Regions from separate parts of the Pseudoalteromonas piscicida genome, predicted to be linked through region 2. Evidence: riboswitches for the same ligand, from Rfam matches in the RefSeq annotation. Region 2 holds a riboswitch; the other holds the start of a gene.

Region 1 (10,051 bases), 1.7 Mb from region 2:
TGTCACTATCTACGGTCATTTTGACGTGGAATAAGTCATCTTGACCTTGTAATTCTAAATTCGTTAAGCGAAATCCGCGATGTCTGGCTACGCGCAAAAAGCGCTCCACTGCGATGCTCTGTTGTTTTACTGCAACGGTTAAATGGTGTTTCATGAAAGGCTCTCCGTCATCATTTCATCATTGGCAGCACCCGGTGGAACAAGCGGCCATACGTTTTCTTTATCGTCGATACAAGCATGTAAAATATAGGGCCCTTGCGCATTCACTAAGGCGTCAACGGCGTCATCTACTTGGTTTGCATGAGTAATTGTCTGCCCAGGAATACCGAACACAGCAGCCAGTGCGACAAAGTCTGGATTGTCTGACAGGTCGGTTTCACTGTAACGACCGTCAAAAAAGAGTTGCTGCCACTGCCTCACCATACCTAGCCTTTGGTTATCTAATATCAATATTTTAACTGGTAAGTTATTACGGCGGATGGTTGCTAACTCTTGGATATTCATCATGATAGAGCCATCGCCAGATACCGTGATCACCGTGTTATCTGGACGTGCTATCTGTGCACCGATTGCAGCTGGTAAGCCAAATCCCATCGTACCTGCTCCACCGCTACTTAAGTGGTTGCTTGGGTGGCTGAATTTCATGTGCTGGGCTACCCACATTTGATGCTGGCCCACATCGCAGCACACTACCGCTGTATTGGGTAGCTTTTGGCTAAGTTGATTTAACAAATACGGTGCAAATACCTTTTCGCCAGGATAGTCATAACGCCACGCGTGTTGACGTTGCAGTGCTTCGACGGTCTCTAGCCATTCGGTATTCGTAACCACACATTCAAGTTGCGGCAATGACTGTTTTAAGTCTGCGATAAGCGAAGCGGCTGCTGGTTTACGTTTGCCCACTTCTGCAGGGTCGATATCTAAATGGATCACCTTTGCCCCTGCAGCAAACTTTGCCAAATTCCCCGTTACACGGTCATCAAATCGCGCCCCGATACATACCAACAAGTCGCATTGCTGAACCGCCAGGTTCGCCGCTTGAGTACCGTGCATACCTAGCATTCCTAAGTCATAATCATAATCCGGCGTCACGCTACCCAAAGCTTTTAGCGTCGATACGGCCGGCATATGGGTCTTTTCTAAAAATTGCATCAGCTGTGACTGCGCATCGGCGCTTTGCACGCCGCCGCCAATGTAGGCAACAGGTCGTTTAGCATCACATAATAATTGATTGGCTTTTGCTACTTCAGTTTGCGAAACCCTCGGCTGTTCGTCTTGTGGCGCAGCAAAAGGATGAAAAGGTACTTTAGCTAACTGGATATCTTTGGGAATATCAACCAACACAGGACCCGGTCGCCCAGACTGGGCTAAGTACATGGCTTCTTGTAATACTTCAGCCAAATCTTCCGCTCGCTCAACCAGGTAGCTGTGCTTGGTACATGACAAAGACATGCCCAGTACATCCACCTCTTGAAAGGCATCCGAACCAATCGCAGCGGTCGGCACTTGCCCAGTGATAGCCAGTAAAGGGACTGAATCCATCATGGCATCAGCAAGTGCGGTGATAAGGTTTGTCGCGCCGGGTCCAGAAGTGGCGAAACAAACCCCAAGCTTGCCAGTGCTACGAGCATACCCAACAGCAGCAAAACCAGCACCTTGCTCATGGCGAGTCAAATAGTGCTTAACTGGCGCGCCATACAAAGCGTCATAAATGGGCATAATGGCACCACCTGGGTATCCAAATACGTGTTTAACGCCTTGCTCTTCTAGCACCTTGATAACAAGTTGTGCGCCGGTTGTTGAATTGCTCATGATCTGCTCTCAGTTGCCTTTTTTATGCCCTAAAACGAAAACGCCCCCCGAACCTTTTGGTGCGGGGGCGTTTATGCTGATACTTTTCTTACAGCACTAACTAGCCCCGCGGTAATAATAATCACCACGTTGATAATCACGACTAGTAGAGTTGCTGTTAGTAACATTGCTTGAATTCCGTAAATTTATACTTGGCAATCATTCAGTGTAAATACTGTGCTGCCTCTTTTTCTATTAATACCGCGGCTTGCACACTTAAGTCAACACAAAAAACTATGCTATTTAGAATTAAAAAAACCGAGTTACCACATAAAAAAGCCAAAATATTAAATTTTATTGAATTAAAAAAACCTAGTTTTTAAAAATGCGAATTTTCTATTGGTTCAGTTTCGATATAACGAAAAATTTACTTTATCAATTTGCCTATATGAAATTTTTTCTACCACCTCGACGCACTTCATTTTTTAGTGACATTCACATTTCGATATCGCAGACTGACCCTTTAAAATCAACAGAGATCATTAATATGGTTAAAGTCTTTTCGCCATTGTTCTTTATTTATCTTTGCTTAAGCCTTTTCAGCAATCTCGCCAACGCAGAAGTTGGCCTGTGGAAAATAGAAAAGGACAACAAAGCTTCGTACTTATTTGGTACCGTGCACGTCGGTGACAAACAAATGCAAGGTTTACCAGTAAAAGTAAAAAGGGCCATAGCGAGCAGTGATAAAGTCATGGTCGAAGTGAACTTAGAGGCACTTTCTCCATTTGCAATTCAACAGCGCTCCATGCCATTTATGTTGTTAAAGAACAACCAAACACTAAAAGGCCAACTCTCTTCAGAAGTCTATCAGGAGCTGCAAGATTACTTTTCAAAAAAACAAATAGATATCGCCCTATTTGAACGTTATGCGCCATGGGCCGTGATGATAACTATGCTACAACTGGAATATCAAAAGCTTGGATTTACCGATACCAATGGCATCGATAAGCAAGTGATAGCCTACGCAAACGAAAAGACAATCCCAATTGGTGAATTTGAAACTTTAGAATATCAGCTTGAAATGTTCAGTCAGCTGAGTATTCACAGTGATGCTATGCTCAAGGAAACATTTGCACAGATGTCAGATTTGAACACCTACTTTTTAGATTTAGTGTCCGCATGGCGAAGCGGCGACTTAGAGAAGTTATCGCATTACTACAAGGTAAGTTTTTCAGATGATAAATACGGCAAATTAGCTGAACAATTGATGATCATCGAACGCAATAATAACTGGGTGAAAGTGCTTAAAAAACAACTCCCTAATGAATCAATATTTATTGCCGTTGGTGCATTACATCTCGTTGAAAAGTATGGCCTTATTGAGCAGCTTAAAAATAATGGCTATTCAATAACCCGACTATAACACTCCGCGCTATTACTCTCAGAAAACCTACTTTAGGGCGTGTTTAACATGTGTCTCCATCAACACGCCCAAAAAATAAAAATCTTTTTGAACCTTTTCATGTTTACTTGCGACTTACTTTTCAAACACTCTCGTTGAAGGTAAAAATAATGAAGAAGTTAGCGTTAGTTTTAGCATTAGGTGCAGTGGCAATGACTGCACAAGCAAAAGATTCAAAAACCATTACAGCATCATTTCCAAGCAATAGCCTAGCCGAGTTAGAAGTGGATATTGCCGTAGGTAAAATCGATCTACAAACCTACAACGGCGACACTATAGAGGTCGAAATTTTGGTTGAACCGAAAGAATCAGACAGTTGGTTTGGTAAACCAGATGTGAGTGAGGCCACCCTAAATAACAACACATCAGGGGATAAATTATCACTTGAGATCGATTCTGATGATTATGAACTATCTTGGCAAGTTAAGGTGCCAGTTAATTTGGCCTTAGATGTTGAAGTTGGTGTTGGCAAAATTGATATTCAAGATCTTAATAACTCTGCTGATTTAGAGGTAGGCGTAGGGAAAATAAAAATTGAGACTACCGCCGCCGATTTCAAAAAAGTATCTTTAGATTCAGGTGTTGGTAAAACAGCAATGTCAGGTTTTAGCAGCGTAGAAACTTCCGAAAAAAGTATGGTTGGCTCAACAACAGACTATCGTGGTCAAGGCCAGTATTCAATCGATGCAGAAGTCGGGGTTGGAAATATCCGTTTAAGACGAGACTAAATTTCCACACTCAACCAATAATAGTGCCACTTTGCTATGCAACACATCCGGGTGTAATGGCTTATATAGATGAGCCGTTGCACCAAGTGCGTAGACCTTATCCAAATCCTCCGCATTCGTATTTGCGGTCACAACCAAAATCGGAACGGTCGGATCTAGCGCCCTCAAACGCTCAGTAGCTTCAAAGCCATCCATCACTGGCATATTTAAATCCATTAGCACGATGTCGAATTTACCCACTTCATATACTTCAAGGGCACGTTCCCCATGCTCTACATGCGTGACTAATTTGGCTATGGGCTGAAGCATCTTCTCAATCACGCGAGCATTCAGTAAATTATCTTCCACCAGTAAAATATTAGCCGACACCAGCTTAGGTGCCTGTGCCGGTTGATTGTCAATTTCAATGGGTACTCTCAAGGTAGCTCTTGTACCTGTTGGCTCCTTCGCAATAAAATCTAGCCGACCACCAAGCGCTGACGAGAGCAATTGGCAACGTTTAAGCCCTAACTGCGTGCCTTGAAAATGCTCGCTATGCACAGCTTCTCGTAACTGCTGATAGTCGAATCCGGGCCCAGTATCTTCAATAACACACTCTAAATGTGGCGAATTTTCATCCACAACTAGATCCGCGAACACCTGAATACTGCCGCGTTCGGTAAACTTAATTGCATTGTTGAGCAATTCACTGATCAACCAAACAATTCGCTTACAATCACAATAACAGCTCACATCTAACTCATTACTTAAAGCCAAATTAAAGGCTAGGGATTTTTTGTGTGCGGGTATTTGAAAGGCAATACAGGCTGATTTTATTACTTCTCGCAACGCAACTTGATGACGCTCAATCACCACTTCTTGATCGGCAAGGTTATTAAAGTCTTGAACGGAATAAAGTAATATATCCAATTGATGTGCCGCGCTTTTCACATGCTGTAATTGCTGGACATCTCGGTTATTCAAGTATTCATCCAAATACCCCTGAATGGCCTGCAATGGCGTTCTTAGTTCATGACTAACACGTGCTAAAAATCGTGATTTTGAGTGTAACGCATCATCAGCCAGTTTTTTCGCTGCCTCTAATTTATCGAATGTGTCAGCAATTTCTCGCGCCATTGGGCGAAATATAAATTTCGCTTCAATAAACAGTAACAGCAGTCCAAGTAGCCAGATTAATAGCTCTATTTTTCTCACGAATTCTGCTTTTTTCCGCGCTTGCTGTTCAAATAGTGAAACCGCATCGTTGAGCTTTGGGAGCAAACGCTGCGATGCAATAAATATTTGTTCCACCAATTGAGGGTAGGTTGTTGTAATCGAGTTTTCACCAAAGAGACAAATGTAACACTTTGCAAATCCAGCTGTACTGGCTGTTGGTAGTAAAGACGTTCCAGCTCCTCGTCCAGGTAAGCGGCCCTACCACTGCTTTCTGCTTTTGTTAAATACTCATGATTACTTTCAAATTTATCAATAGCTTGGCGGAGTTCATCACCACTTCCTTGATTACCTAGAGTACAAAAAAGCGCGATGCGCTGAGACAACATCCGCTGCATCCCCGCAACATTGATTACATGCGCGTCTTGGGTCTGCTGATACAGTAAATACTGCATAATCCCCATCGCCATTGACAACAATACAGCCATAGCAAGTAATGCCCCGATATAACGATTTTTAACTTTATTTATTAACGGCATATTTTTGTTTTTCATCTCATCGCATTGTCTCAGCTGCAATGTTAAGTGTAGTTAACAATCGTATTATTTACAGTCCGATGCTTGACACCTAGACGGCCAAAATGTTTCAATGCGCGTTCACCCTATTTAGATAGTTTGATGCCACGGCGTCAAACTGAGGGCTGGAAGAGGTGCGTTATTCAGGTAACTAAGTGAAGGAGAGCAAACTCCGTTGCAGCTTAGTGAGGGGAATATACGCCGAGAAATTGAGTTATTGTTTGCTAATACTCATTTCGGGCGACTGGGCTGAATCCCAGCGACTGTCACCAACATACTTGGTGGAGAGCTTCTGGTCTTAGAAAAATAAGGCCATTGGCTGCCTTATCCTTTTTAAGTCCATTGCTCTTCGAATTTTAACGGTTCGAAGTTTGGACACCCTCCTAACTCCGAACATGATTTAAGTTCGGTAGAGATGAAATCACAATTCAACTTATCTGACTATCCGTTGTGGACGGCTTTAGTAACGCCTTTTGATGCTGAAAATCAGGTTGATTTTAGCGCATTAACAACGCTTGTGCGCGATCAAGAGCAAGCTCGTAACGGTATTCTTTTACTAGGCAGTACCGGCGAAGGCCTTGCGCTTACCCAACAAGAGCAGCAACAAATCGTTGAGTTTGTTTGCCAGCTCGCCCCGAGCGTACCGCTAATGGTTGCCGTTGGCGGTAGTAATCTTGAGCAGCAAACACAGTGGGTACGCTTTTGTAATACGCAGCCCATTCATGCGCTTTTACTTGGCTCTCCAATCTACGCAAAGCCCGGTAAAGTTGGTCTGGCGCATTGGTTTAGCACATTACTCGATGAAAGTCATAACCCTTGCATGCTCTACAATGTACCAGGTCGCAGTGCCGTTGCTATTGCCCCTGAACTACTCGGCGAGCTGGCTAGCCACCCTAATCTGTGGGCGCTAAAAGAAGCCAGTGGTGATATTGCCACCTTTGAAGCATTTCGCCAGGCAGCGCCTGATGTCGCAATCTATAGCGGCGACGATGGCTTAATGCCTTACTTTGCACAAGCAGGTGCAATGGGTCTTGTGTCTGTTGCTGCAAACGCATGGCCACAGCAAACTGCGGAGTTTGTAAGGCGCTCTTTAAGCGGTACCTCTCCAAATTTATTTACCATCTGGTCAGAAGCTGCAAACAGCTTATTTGCAGTGGCAAACCCAATTCCAGTGAAAGTGTTAATGCACTTACAAGGCAAGCTGGCAAGTCCAAACTTACGTCCGCCACTGACACATTTGGAACTCACCCATACCGATGCGATCACTCGCGCGAACGAAACGATTTTATCTTGGAACTAAGGCAGTAAACATGAGCTGGTTAACCCTACTAAACGATTTAGAAAATGGCACTGTACGTGCTGCAACACAGGATGAGCAAGGCCATTGGCATGCTAATGTAGAAGTAAAACAAGGGATCCTTGAAGCATTTAGAAATGGCGTAAATACGGAATTCCCGGGTGGTTTTGTTGATAAAGACAACTTAGCACCACGCGGATTTGCTGCACAAGATGGCGTTCGTATGGTTCCTGGCGGAAGCAGTGTAAGACGTGGTGCTTACGTCGCAGCGGGCACAATCATTATGCCACCGGCTTATGTCAACATTGGTGCCTATATTGATTCAGGTACTATGGTAGATAGCCATGCTTTGGTGGGCTCATGCGCACAAATTGGTAAAAACGTACACCTGAGCGCAGCAGTACAAGTGGGCGGTGTATTAGAACCGGTAGGCGCAAGCCCTGTTGTTGTTGAAGACGATGCCTTTATTGGTGCAGGCTGTATACTGGTTGAAGGGGTTGTTGTTAAGCGCGGTGCCGTATTAGCACCGGGTGTACGCCTTTCGGCAAGTATTCCTGTCTATGACTGCGTTAACGAGCGCTTGCTCGACAAAGGTGAAGCCATCCCTGAAAACGCGATAGTGATCCCAGGCTCCCGTCCAGCCTCAAGTGAGTGGGCACGCGAGCAAGGTTTAAGCATGTCATGCGCGCTTATCGTTAAATACCGTGATGAACAAAGTGATGCATCACTGGCGCTGGAAGAGGTTCTACGCTAATGACTTGGTTGAGCACGTCACAGCGAACCGCAGCTGAGGCATTGATCCAGCAACAGGATACGCCATTCTTTTGCTACGATTTAGACAAGCTAAGTGCACATGTTAAGCCCTTAGTTGATCAGCAAATCGTTAAGCTTTGGTATGCCGTCAAAGCGAATCCGCTATCACATATCATTCAAACCCTAGATAACGCTGGGTTTAACTTTGATGTGGCATCTAGCGGCGAGCTTGATCAGGTGTTATCTCAAGGGATCGCACCTGAACGCGTGCTCAACACCGGCCCTGCCAAATCACTAAAGCAGATCCGTCACTTTGCGACACAAGGCGTACGTATTTTCGTGGCCGAAAGTCACAATCAAGTACGCTGGTTAAATCAAGTGGCCGAAGAGTTTGAGCTTCAATTTGAAGTTTTACTGCGGGTGCAATTACGCTTTGATAAAGCAGAGCACAATCCACTTGGTGGCAATACGCTGACTCCTTTTGGCCTTGGCGCTGAGCAGTGGCAAGCTCTAACCTTAAGTGACTACACTCATCTAGACTTTGTCGGCCTGCATATTTTCCAGTGGGGCAATATGCTCTGTAGCGATACACTCGCTGAACTTTGGCAGGCTATGGTTGCACCTTTAGTTCAGCTCTCTGCTGATTTAGGTATTACTCTAAAGGTGCTCGACTTAGGCGGTGGTCTTGGCATCCCCTATGATACGCAAAGCCCTTCTCTTGATTGGCAAAAATTGGTCGACACGCTTGCGCTGATTAAATCCGCCACGCAAGTAGATGAATTATGGATGGAGTTAGGCCGCTATGCGGTTGGCGAGTGTGGCTTTTATCTCAACCCTGTGGTTGAACAAAAACAGAACTACGGTGAGCAGCAACTTATTGTCGCTGGCGGTGTCAACCATCTGCTGCGCCCTGCTGTAACGGCGCAAGCTTTCCCAGCGGAGCTGTTACGCCAATCTCAAGCTGAATCTAGTGAATTTCATATTCATGGCCCTCTTTGCACTGCATTAGATAAGTTGGGCACTCTAGCCTTACCAAGCGACAGTGCCGATGGCGATTGGCTTGTTTTCAGTCAGTGTGGCGCATACGGCTACACCGAAAGTATGCCGTTCTTTCTATGTCATGAGCTCCCTGCAGAGTACATCATCTCAGCTGGAGAAATCAGCTGTGTCCGTGAAGCAGAGCCCGCTTCAAGTTATTTGAGGTAAACATGAATACCATTACACAACAACATATTCAGGTTGGTGAAATTGCCAACGGCTTGCCTTTGACTATTCCAGTCTATCGCATCAAAGGTGATGGCAGTGGGCCTAAGGTGTATATCCAAGCAAATATGCATGGCGCCGAAGTGCAAGGTAATGCGGTGATTTATCAACTGCTGGAACAGTTGAAGCAATTGTCATTAAAAGCGGACATCACCTTAGTGCCTTACGCAAACCCGATTGGTTGTAATCAGAAATCTGGTGAGTTTACTTTAGGACGTTTTGATCCAATTACAGGCACGAATTGGAATCGGATGTACATCAACCATTCCGGGTTGGTTGCCGAGTTTGTGAAGCAAAACCCGACGCTATCAATAACAGAAATCGCTCAGCAATTTCGCCAACGATTAGTTGAGCGCACCCAAGCACTACTTGATGGGCCCTTAGATAGGTTGACAACAGGTAAGCGCATCGCCTTGAGTTTGCAGCGTTTAGCCCATGAAGCTGAGATTGTTTTAGACCTTCATACAGGCCCTATTTCAGCAAAACACTTGTATTGCCCTGAATATGCAAAAGACAGCGCTCGATATTTTGATATTCCACATGTGTTGCTTATTCCAAGCGATTTTGATGGTGCAATGGATGAAGCAAGTTTTTGTCCTTGGTGGAACTTGCAACAGGCCTATCAGGCTAAAGGCCGAGATATCCCAGTACTAACCGAAGCGTTTACAGTTGAACTTGGCTCTCAAGAAAAAATTGATTTAGCGGAAGCATTGAATGACGCCAATAGCATTTTGAGCTACCTAAACCATAAACAGGCCTTTCAAGACGCGCACTTTATGCCACAAGACATTACCCGTTACGTCTGTCGACTCGAGAATTATCGCGCCTTTTATGCCCCAATGGGTGGCATGGTGGAATATACGGCAAAGCTTGGAGAGCATATCAAGGCAGGCCAAACCATCGCTAAAATCCTCAGAATGGAGCGTTATTTATCAGAAGCGCCCTTAAATGAGATCAAGTTAGAAGAAGATGCCATCGCCATTTTGCACTTTGCTTCTGCTAGCGTGAATCAAGGCACTGAGCTGTATAA
Region 2 (10,051 bases):
ATGAAGCCACGGTAAGGTTTGCTTCACCTGGTGCATCTTTATCGTAACCAAATTCATCTTGGAATTCAGGTGTAATAGTTAACAATGCAGCTTTGAAAGAGTCTTCCAAACGTTGTAAGCGTTCATCGTAACTTGGAATACCCTCACTACCCGCAACAAAATTGTAAGGTAGCGCTTCATCACCATGAATATCTAGGTACATGTCTAGCCCAGTTTCATGCATCTTATTTAATACATAATACACTTCCGGCGAGTTCTCAAGTGTTGGCGTTTGCCATTCACGGTTAAGGTTCACGCCTTTTGCATTAGTGCGAAGATGACCGCGAACACTGCCGTCTGGGTTCATATTTGGCACGACATAAAATACCGCTTTCGATAGCAACGCAGCGGCATGAGGATCTTCATCATCCAATAGTTTGTGAAGTAAACCTTCAACAAACCATTCCGCCATCGTTTCACCTGGGTGCTGACGCGCAGTGATCCAAATCTTTTTCTTCTCATCTGACGGCTCACCTATTGTCAGTAAGCTCATATCACGGCCATCAAGTGTTTGACCCAGAGTCTCTACAACGCACGCATCGTGTGCTTGAGCCCAGTACACTAAGTCTAAATGACGCTCATAGCTATAAGGAGCAAAATAAGCAAAATAGGTGTGAGCACATTCCGGCTCAAAATCGATAGTTAATGTACCGTTTTCGTAACGTGTTGGCACACGGAACCAAGTTTGACGATCATAAGATGCAACTGCATGATAATCATCCCAACCTTCAGGGTATGCTGAGTTTAGTAGTTGGTTGATATGAATTTTGTGCTCTAAAAAAGGCGTAGACTCAAGTCTAAAGTGAAACCATTGAAAAAAGTCAGACTCATTGTCTTTATTGATTTCTAGTTGAATATCCGCAGGTGATTCTGCTTTTATCACCTTGATATTACCACTATCGAAATTACTCGTAATGCGCATAGGTTTCCCTAAATAAGTTAAAAACTGGTGTAAATACACTGTTACCATGCTCAATTTTGCGTCAGTCCAGAACAATATTAAACTTCAAAGAGAGGTAATACGCTGACTGCCTTTGCACAAAGTCGAGGTGTAACTTTTTGTTAGCTAATTGTAGCTGACCTATCTTTGCAAGCCTACCACAACCAACTTGTTTCAAAAACTAAAAAAGCCAGCTGGTGCTGGCTTTTTATCGTAAATTTGGTGTTAGCGAGGTAAGCTTGGGAATTTAACTTCCGCCATATCTTGCATTACACGTACAACCTGACAGCTATAACCAAACTCGTTATCGTACCATACGTAAAGTACCACACGGTCACCATCAACGATGGTCGCTGTAGAGTCAACAACACCTGCATAACGGCTACCTACTAGGTCAGTAGATACGATTTCTGTTGATGCTGTGTAGTCAATCTGGTCACGCAGTTCAGAGTAAAGTGAAGACTCACGAAGGAATTCATTTAGCTCTTCAGCAGTGGTTTCTTTACCTAGATTTAGGTTAAGAATAGCCATTGACACGTTTGGTGTTGGTACACGGATAGCGTTACCAGTTAATTTACCAGCAAGCTCTGGAAGTGCTTTAGCAACCGCTTTCGCAGCACCCGTTGAAGTAATAACCATGTTCAATGCCGCACTACGACCACGACGTTCAGCTTTGTGGTAGTTGTCGATCAAGTTTTGGTCATTCGTGTAAGAGTGAACGGTCTCAACGTGACCATTCTTAATACCAAACTTATCGTTGAGTGCTTTTAATACTGGTGTGATTGCGTTAGTTGTACAGCTTGCTGCAGAAACAATCTTGTCTTCAGACTGAATGTCTGAGTTGTTAACACCATAAACGATGTTTTTAATGTCGCCTTTCGCTGGTGCTGTAAGTAACACTTTAGACGCACCGATTGACTTAAGGTGTTTACCTAAACCATCTTCGTCTTTCCATACACCTGTGTTATCAACGATAAGTGCGTTCTCAATACCGTATTTTGTGTAATCCACTTCTTCAGGTGAGTTTGCGTAGATCACCTGAATGTAGTTACCATTTGCTTTAATCGCACCCTTTTCATGGTCTACTGTGATTGAACCATTGAAAGGACCGTGAATTGAGTCACGACGCAATAAGCTTGCACGTTTCTCAAGATCACCATCGCGGCCACCGCGAACAACGATTGCACGTAGGCGTAAATCAGCGTGAGAGCCGCCACGTTCGATAAGTAGGCGTGCTAATAAACGGCCAATGCGACCAAAACCATAAAGAACAACGTCACGAGGTTCTGGACGTGCGCCTTGGTTTAGTAATTCTGCAAGTTCTGCATTTAAAAACTCTTCGATTGAGCGGCCTTCACCTGCATTTTTATAAATGTAGGCATAAGCTAGCTTACCAAGGTCAACACGACCTGGTGCTAATTCCATTTTACTGATCACTTCTAAGAATGGAAAGCTTTCACGAAGACGTAGTTTGCGCTCTTCAAAGCGTGCTACTGTTTTGTGTGCTTTGATAACATCAATGGTGCTTGCACTCACAAGAGGGCGACCGTATACAGAGATTTCAACGCCTTTGTTACGGTATAGACGACCGATTAGGGGTTGCATGCTTTCTGCATAATCTTGACGCTCTTGCCAGCTGTTTTGATATTCTTGCTCGTGAGATAAGGTCATTTTTTCTGCCTAATAAACAATTTTCTTTGAACGGATAGCCCGAATGGGCACGGCTATTCTAATTTAAACTGTGGTGATTCTCCACTGTTACCGAACAATTCATTGCGTTAAACTAGTAAACCATTAGCTCCACCCTGTTTATTCGGGCATAACCCCCTATAATTATAAAAAATGATTGAGGTCAAACTATGGCGTTTAAAAAGTCGCTAGTTTTTGCAGCGTTACTACTAGCTGGTTGCGACGACACCCTAACATTGAACCAAGTGTGTAGCGAAACGCCTGGTTTTTGTGAAGACTTAAATACAGACAGTCACTGTAAAGACGAACGCGCGTCGCTTATCTACGCGCGCTACCATGAATACAAGTCACCGACGGACGATAACAAATATGACTTGTTGCAAAATTTAGAAAGCTATAACCAATGTGTTTCTCGCGCCGCCAAAATTGAGCACATCAAATTAAAAGAAAAAACCACTTCAAGAGTGGAAGGTCATCTCACCGCACTAAAAGAAATGACGCGTATTTACAACGAAACAAAAAACAGTAATCACCCTGGCCTGCTTTACTATCACTGGTCTCGTAACAATGATCGTGCTGCAATGAATAAGCTGCTGAATATGCAGGACGACTCAAGAGTGCAAAACGATCCCGAAATTCAGCTTTTCCTCGCCGAGTTTTACGCCAAAGTGGATGATGATAAAACCGTTGATATTCTCTACCGCGTATTAGAACTGAATAAAAGCGGCCACACCCCTAATCCAGAAGTCTATTCATCTTTAGTCAGTATCTTCTACAAACACGAAAAGTATAAGCACGCATATACTTTTGCCCGAGTGGCTCAGCTTTCTGGGGTTGAAGATATCGATATTATTCCGGTGACAAACCAACTGGCGTCAATGGGAAAAGATTTAGCCAACTTAGATTCCTTGGCAGAAAGGACCTACGAGAGCATTCAAGCCGGGGAGTTTGTCTCTCCACGTGATTTTTGAGCCTTGTTGTAAAAACCAAAACGGGAAGCCGATGCTTCCCGTTTTTGAAAATAATATCAATTTACTTAATTAAGTGGCCTATTTTTCGGCAAGAAAATCTTGTCGATAGCCCGGCAAAAATTTTGCTATTTAGGTTCTAAATGATAAATTTTTAACACAGCTAGCGTCAGATTTAATCCCTCAAATTGAGCAAGTACTAAGTCAAGTTGGTAAAAATCACCACTACTTTGCAAGTGCTACATTAATAAATACTGCGGTCATCAAGACTGGGCAAACAAATCTAACATACTGAGCAAACCAGTAATGTGCACCACGAGATTCCAAGTGAAGCTGATTACCACGCTTCCAGACCCAGCCAACAGTAATAAAGTAGAACAATCCCATCAAAGGTAGCTGATATTGTGTAAAGAGACTAATAACCAATTCAAACAGCCAATCAAAGTTTAGAATGATGGTGCTCGATGCCAATAAGATAACGAGTGTGACTAGCCAAGTCGCTTGTTTACGTTTAAAACCGTGGTTTTCAACCAAAAACGATACCGGAATTTCCGTTGAGGAAATCGTAGAAGTTACCGACGCTATAGACATAAGTACAAAGAAAGTCAGACTAACTAATAATCCCACTTCACCCATATTGGCAAACAGCTCAGGTAAAATAGCAAAAATCAAACGGCCTTCACCGATTAATTTACCATCTTGAAATACTTGGACACCATTTTGCTGCGCAACAAATATTGCAGGGATAATAAGTAAACCGGCTAAAAATGCAACACTGGTGTCTAGCATTGCAACACTAAACGTGAGCTTAGGTAGATTTTCGTTCGGTTTTAAGTACGAACCATAAATCATCATACAGCCAACACCCAATGACAACGAAAAGAACGCCTGCCCCATCGCAGCAATGATCAAATCAGGATCGCTAATTTTTGAAAAGTCCGGTACTAAATACGTTCTAAACCCTTCAGCTGCACCGTCTAATGTCGCCATATAACCAATAAGGCAAAGTAGTAACACCAGTAACAATGGCATTAATCTGCGTGACCAGGCTTCTATGCCTGATTTTACCCCTTTGAGAATAATGCTCGCGGTCAGAATTAACATCAGTGGTGTAAAGATAAAGTTTCTAAGTATCGAATCACCGCTAAGAAACTGGTGTGCGGCATCTAGCTCAGCCATTTGCGCAAGGGGATCAAGTGCATGAGACAACATCCACCCAGCCACAATGGAGTAAAAGCTTAGCATCACAATAGCGCCACCAAGGCCGATATATCCCGCCGCAACCCCTATTTTCGGATTGCCCTCACGCCAGGCTGTTTTAAGTGCTTTTACTGGGTTTGCTTGTGCTTGATGGCCCAAATACAATTCTGTGTACAGAGCAGGCAATGCGAGTAAAAAGATCACCGCAAAATAAACCAGTAAAAATGCGCCGCCACCGTGATTTGCAGCTTGTGTGGGAAATCCCCAAATGTTACCAAGTCCAACAGCAGCACCAGCTGCTGCTAACACAAAGCCAAGGCGGCTTTGAAATCCATCGCGCGTATGAGCCATGTCTGTAATCAATCATTATTTTTGTAGACGGCAGATTATACGTACTTCCGCTGAAAATGCGAGAGGTTCTAAGCGCGCCTCAAAAACTCGAGTTTGGCGCCTCAAGAAAGTCCATTTCTTCCTCTGTTGGATCGCGATTAAGTATTTCGTTTCGATGGGGATAGCGGCCAAATCTATCGATAATTTTTTTGTGCGCGACTTCAAAATCATAATTAGGCAGGTCACGAAAATAATGGTCTGCAGCACGATGTATGATGCGACTTTCACTGTGCATCATCGGCAGGTATAAAAACATCAATTCGGTGTCATTAAGCTGACGGTGATAACCCTTTTCGATGGCATGCTGAGTGAGGCATAGCGCCAGAGGGTCACTGGCAAAAGCTTTAGGAGTATCTCTAAATATATTACGCGAAAACTGATCTAAGATAATGATTTCGCACAGCGCGCCAAGGGGTGTTGCTCTCCAGCTCGAAAGCTCTCCTTGGTGTGCCATTTGGTGCAAAATACCGAAGCGATTTTTTATTATGCGATCAAAGCCCGCAGACTTCTTCCACCAGTCAGATTCAGTGCATTCAACAAACCAGAATTCGTAAACGTCTTTATAATTCATGATGGCACTCCTAGGGAAAACAAACTTCAAGGTCAGCGGACCCTAACCGTTATGAACAAAGTGCCACCCTTACGTCAATAATGCAACTTTTTTATTAGTGCCATTAGGGCAATAAATTTACTTACGCAACCTCTAGTAATTTAGCATGAATTGACTGCACAACCTGATCAGACTCTTGTTGTTCAACTAAGAAGCACAGATTGTGCTTACTTGCACCATGACATATTAATCGAATATTGAACTCTGATAACACATCCATCAAATTCAGTTGGCACTTTTTCAGTTGGATCTCGGAACCGATCATAGCCACTAGAGTAAGGTTGTTTTCCACCGTCACATGACAAAACTCTCCTAGTTCATCCAAACAAGCTTGTTCTAGCTCTGGTCGAGATGCGTTAGGCGCATTATCTAGCGTTAGTGCGACACTAATTTCAGACGTCGTTACCAAGTCAACGGATATATTGTAGTTACTCAATATAGTGAAGATGCGAGCCAAAAAACCGCTCGCAAGAAGCATTTCAGGGCTCTTTAAAGTCAATAATATTTGATTTTTACGTTGTGTCACAGCACGAATTCCCGATTGCGCGGTTTTCTCTTTCTCAATCCAAGTACCACCCGCTTGCGGGTCACGACTTGAACCGACAAATACAGAAATGCCTTTACGGCTAGCTGGCAATATAGTAGCAGGATGTAATACCTTAGCACCAAATGTCGCCATTTCAGCCGCTTCATCAAAACTCAAACGAGGAATGGGTTTAGCTTTAACGCACAACCGAGGGTCAGTACTAAAAATACCAACAACATCGGTCCAAATGTGTACGCTAGACGCATCAATTGCCTCAGCGAGCAACGCGGCACTATAATCAGAACCTCCACGACCCAGCGTGGTTGTTTGGCCGTACTGATCACTACCGATAAAACCTTGTGTCACTTGCACAGATCCGTCAAGCTGCGCTACCAGATTCGTTTGTGCGGCTTCACGCGTAGCTGCAACATTCGGATTCGCTTTGCCAAATTGATTATCTGTTTTAAGCACTTTACGCACATCAAAGCGCGATGCCTGAACTTGGTTATTACGTAATATTTGGGTAAATAAATAAGAAGAAAAACGCTCACCAAAACTCAGCATCTCATCGCATTGCTGTCTGCTAAGCGCAGGTAAACTCGCAAGGCTTTGAAATTCAGTGAATGTTTGTTTATAGCCTTCAGCAAGATCAGCATCCAAAGATACTTGATCGATAATCGCTTGCTGTATGTTTTCAACCGCTGCAACAACTGCTTTGCGTCCGACTTCGTCTTCCTTTTGTTGGGTTAGCGTTACAAGGTGATTGGTTACGCCAGCACATGCACTAACAACGACCACTCGAACATTTGGGTTGTCACGAACAATGTGAGCACAACGAGACATAGCTTCAAAGTCAGCGACACTGGTACCGCCAAATTTGGCTACAACATACTGCGAATTCATTTTCTCTCCTCTCGACTGTTGACACAGTCAAATTTTATAAGGAGAACTCGGCATGGGATTTCTAGAAAGACGAACGCTTGAAATGACCTTTGCCAGAAGCTCTCCACCAATACGGTGACAGTTCCGAGGATTCAGCCTCGTAAACCGAAGAATCGTCGCGACGAGCAACGTTTCTCCTCGGCGAATACTTCCCTCACTAGTGGTCATCGGTCTCGTCACCTCACACTAACTACCTAAGCATCGCGCCTCTTCTGTTTATTTTGCCTTTGTTAATCTGAATAAAAGCAAAATAAAAGCCCGCAATAAATGCGGGCGATAGGAGAAAATTATCTTTTAGCCGTCTAGGTGTCAAGTAATTTATAAAAAAACTTATCCCAAAGGCTAAAAATAACGTCAATTTACGTTAAATAAGCTGACCCGCGAAATATGCGCCACCATATCCAATGGTGTATGCAATGAGTAGATAGACACTCATTTTAAGATAACTCGAGAAGGTCAAGGCTTTTACCTTACTCATTGCAATGATACCCGCCGCAGAACCAATGATTAACATAGAACCACCAACGCCAGTCGCATAAGTAAAGGTTAGCCATTGTGCTGGGGTCATTGTAATGTCTGCTTTTAATAACGCTGCCGTCAATGGCACATTGTCTACCGCAGCACTCATCAAGCCAACCAAGTAGTTTGCGTATTCTGGTGCAAGGTGCAGATATAAGTCGGTAAACTTAGATAATACACCCACCTCTTTCAACGCACCAACCAATAGCAGCACGCCAACAAAGAACAATAAGGTGTCGTATTCGATTTCACGAATATAGTCGATGATTTTCTTGTTGACATCCTTCTTACGCATCAAAAACTGTGCCGTTAAAAACATCAGAGACAAACCAAATAAGAAAGTCAACATCGGCGGTACATGGTATTGAACGCTTAAAAATAACGTTGCAAAAATGGTTGATAAAAAGATAAGCGCAATAGTGATATCGGTTTTTTCAATTCTGCGTAATTCTACCTTTTCAAAGGTGATCTTATCATTCATGCCGATCGACAGCATCGCAGCTAAGATAAATACGCTAAAAATAGAGGGCGCAATTAATAAAAGCAGATCAGGGATCGTTACTTTATCGGCCAGAAATATCATCAAGGTGGTTACATCACCAGTGATCAATGACACCCCTCCAGAGTTGACACTGAAGATGATTAACGTCGCATATCTAATTAGCTTTTTCGGGTCTAACTTCAAAGACATGACTACAGCTAATGAAATAAGCGTCGCGGTAATATTATCCGATATTGACGAAAATACGAATGCAAAAGCACCAACCAAAAACATTAGCTTGCGTTCGCTAATATGGGTTGGCATGATCCGGTGAACAATATTTTGGATAAATCCTTTTGAGTTCAAGTAGGCCACAAACGTCATCGCTGCCATTAAGAACAGCCATAAGGTCGCGATTTCCAAAATGTTATGGTCTAGTTCAATTTGTACAATTTCTGGGCTTTGACCATGAATTGGAGAGATAAAGGCGATAATCCAACATAAAGTACCAAAAAAAAGCGTTGTTTTGGCCTTGTTTACGTGAATAATATCTTCTATAACGATGAGTATAAAAGCGATGGCGATCAGGGTTAGAATAATGGGCGTGACCATAATGCGTAAACAACCTGTAATTAAATGTAACAAGGGGTGGGTTCGTTTTCGCGGCGGATTCTAGCACCATCACAGTCCCCATGCTACGTACGATAAACATTTTGTGACAAATTGATGAAGTAGTGATGTAACTTAACTACTACACACTGGAAAGTTATGATCCCAGCAAAAAAATTATTAAACACGATAAATGAACACTGGAGCGTACTCGAGCTACTTTTTAAACGATTTAAGCTCGCTGATTTCAGTCTAAAAGATGTACAAAACATCCTAAAACAGAAAAATCCCAGCTGGACGAGTGAGCGAATTTATAAAGAAACCAATCGATTACTCCAACAAGAAATTATTATCCCTTTAGCTAAGTCGTCACAGTTAGAAATCAACCGCGCAATCGCCGACTTCGCCAGCTTCCTTTTACAAGAAGAAAGTCTCGGTTTAGCGGAAGAGATCACGGTGCTGGTAAAAGACTTAGAAAGATTAGGTAATCGCATCGCACAAGCCGGTGAAGAGGCTGACTACTCTGAGCTGCGCCGCTTTAGCCGCATTATGGACGAACGCGTTCGTAAGATTGTTAAGCTGTTCGAACATAACGAAAGCGCTATCATGAACTTGGTTGAACAAGCAAAGTCTGACACCTCTACTCTGTCTCTTGGTATGAGATATAAAGCCGTACTGGAAGCTTTTGACGAATATATCGAACCTATGCTGGAAATGGTTGATATTCATGGCCCATTCCAACGCTGTTTTGATCAGATAGAGCTTCAGGTCAGTGAGCAAATTGACGAGATTGAACAATTAGGCCGTGGTGCTGCAGACAAACGTATGCTGGAGCAACTCAGAACACGCATTTTAGATATGCACCTCATTGGTAGAGAAAGCTTGAGCCGCAGCGCCGACCTCCTAATGCCGTTAAGAGAAGAGCTACGCCGCAATACACTCATTACACGCCAAGCTTCCAAAGTCCTTGGGCAAATTAGAAAGCGCGGCGTTGATCGGTTACTCTCACCGGTTCAGCCAGAGTTTGTTTCAGACATTCAACGCTTTAACCTCGGTCAAAAGCGTCACATGGTCGCTTATATGGCAAGTCTCGTTGAGTTTGAGCATGAAGAATATCAGCTACCCGATCACGACGATG

Evidence for each region. Region 2 has a riboswitch for lysine ahead of lysC (lysine-sensitive aspartokinase 3). Riboswitches for the same ligand answer to the same signal wherever they lie in the genome.
Region 1: another riboswitch for lysine. It lies ahead of dapA (4-hydroxy-tetrahydrodipicolinate synthase); the one in region 2 lies ahead of lysC (lysine-sensitive aspartokinase 3).

The regions. Positions count from the first base shown of each region.
Region 1 covers NZ_CP021646.1:266,521-276,571, reverse strand. Annotated here, with positions in the region: gene ilvM (acetolactate synthase 2 small subunit) at 1-154, opposite strand, end outside; gene ilvG (acetolactate synthase 2 catalytic subunit) at 151-1,812, opposite strand; gene B1L02_RS01280 (TraB/GumN family protein) at 2,339-3,214, shown strand; gene B1L02_RS01275 (hypothetical protein) at 3,364-3,981, shown strand; gene B1L02_RS01270 (response regulator) at 3,967-5,175, opposite strand; gene B1L02_RS24200 (type IV pili methyl-accepting chemotaxis transducer N-terminal domain-containing protein) at 5,172-5,687, opposite strand; lysine riboswitch at 5,830-6,008, shown strand; gene dapA (4-hydroxy-tetrahydrodipicolinate synthase) at 6,124-7,008, shown strand; gene B1L02_RS01260 (2,3,4,5-tetrahydropyridine-2,6-dicarboxylate N-succinyltransferase) at 7,019-7,759, shown strand; gene B1L02_RS01255 (PLP-dependent decarboxylase) at 7,759-8,964, shown strand; gene B1L02_RS01250 (succinylglutamate desuccinylase/aspartoacylase family protein) at 8,967-10,051, shown strand, end outside.
Region 2 covers NZ_CP021646.1:2,009,341-2,019,391, forward strand. Annotated here, with positions in the region: gene B1L02_RS09465 (M14 family metallopeptidase) at 1-961, opposite strand, end outside; gene B1L02_RS09470 (glyceraldehyde-3-phosphate dehydrogenase) at 1,205-2,650, opposite strand; gene B1L02_RS09475 (DUF2989 domain-containing protein) at 2,839-3,639, shown strand; gene B1L02_RS09480 (sodium-dependent transporter) at 3,862-5,187, opposite strand; gene B1L02_RS09485 (DUF924 family protein) at 5,267-5,797, opposite strand; gene lysC (lysine-sensitive aspartokinase 3) at 5,919-7,265, opposite strand; lysine riboswitch at 7,354-7,524, opposite strand; gene nhaD (sodium:proton antiporter NhaD) at 7,669-8,916, opposite strand; gene B1L02_RS09500 (hypothetical protein) at 9,073-10,051, shown strand, end outside.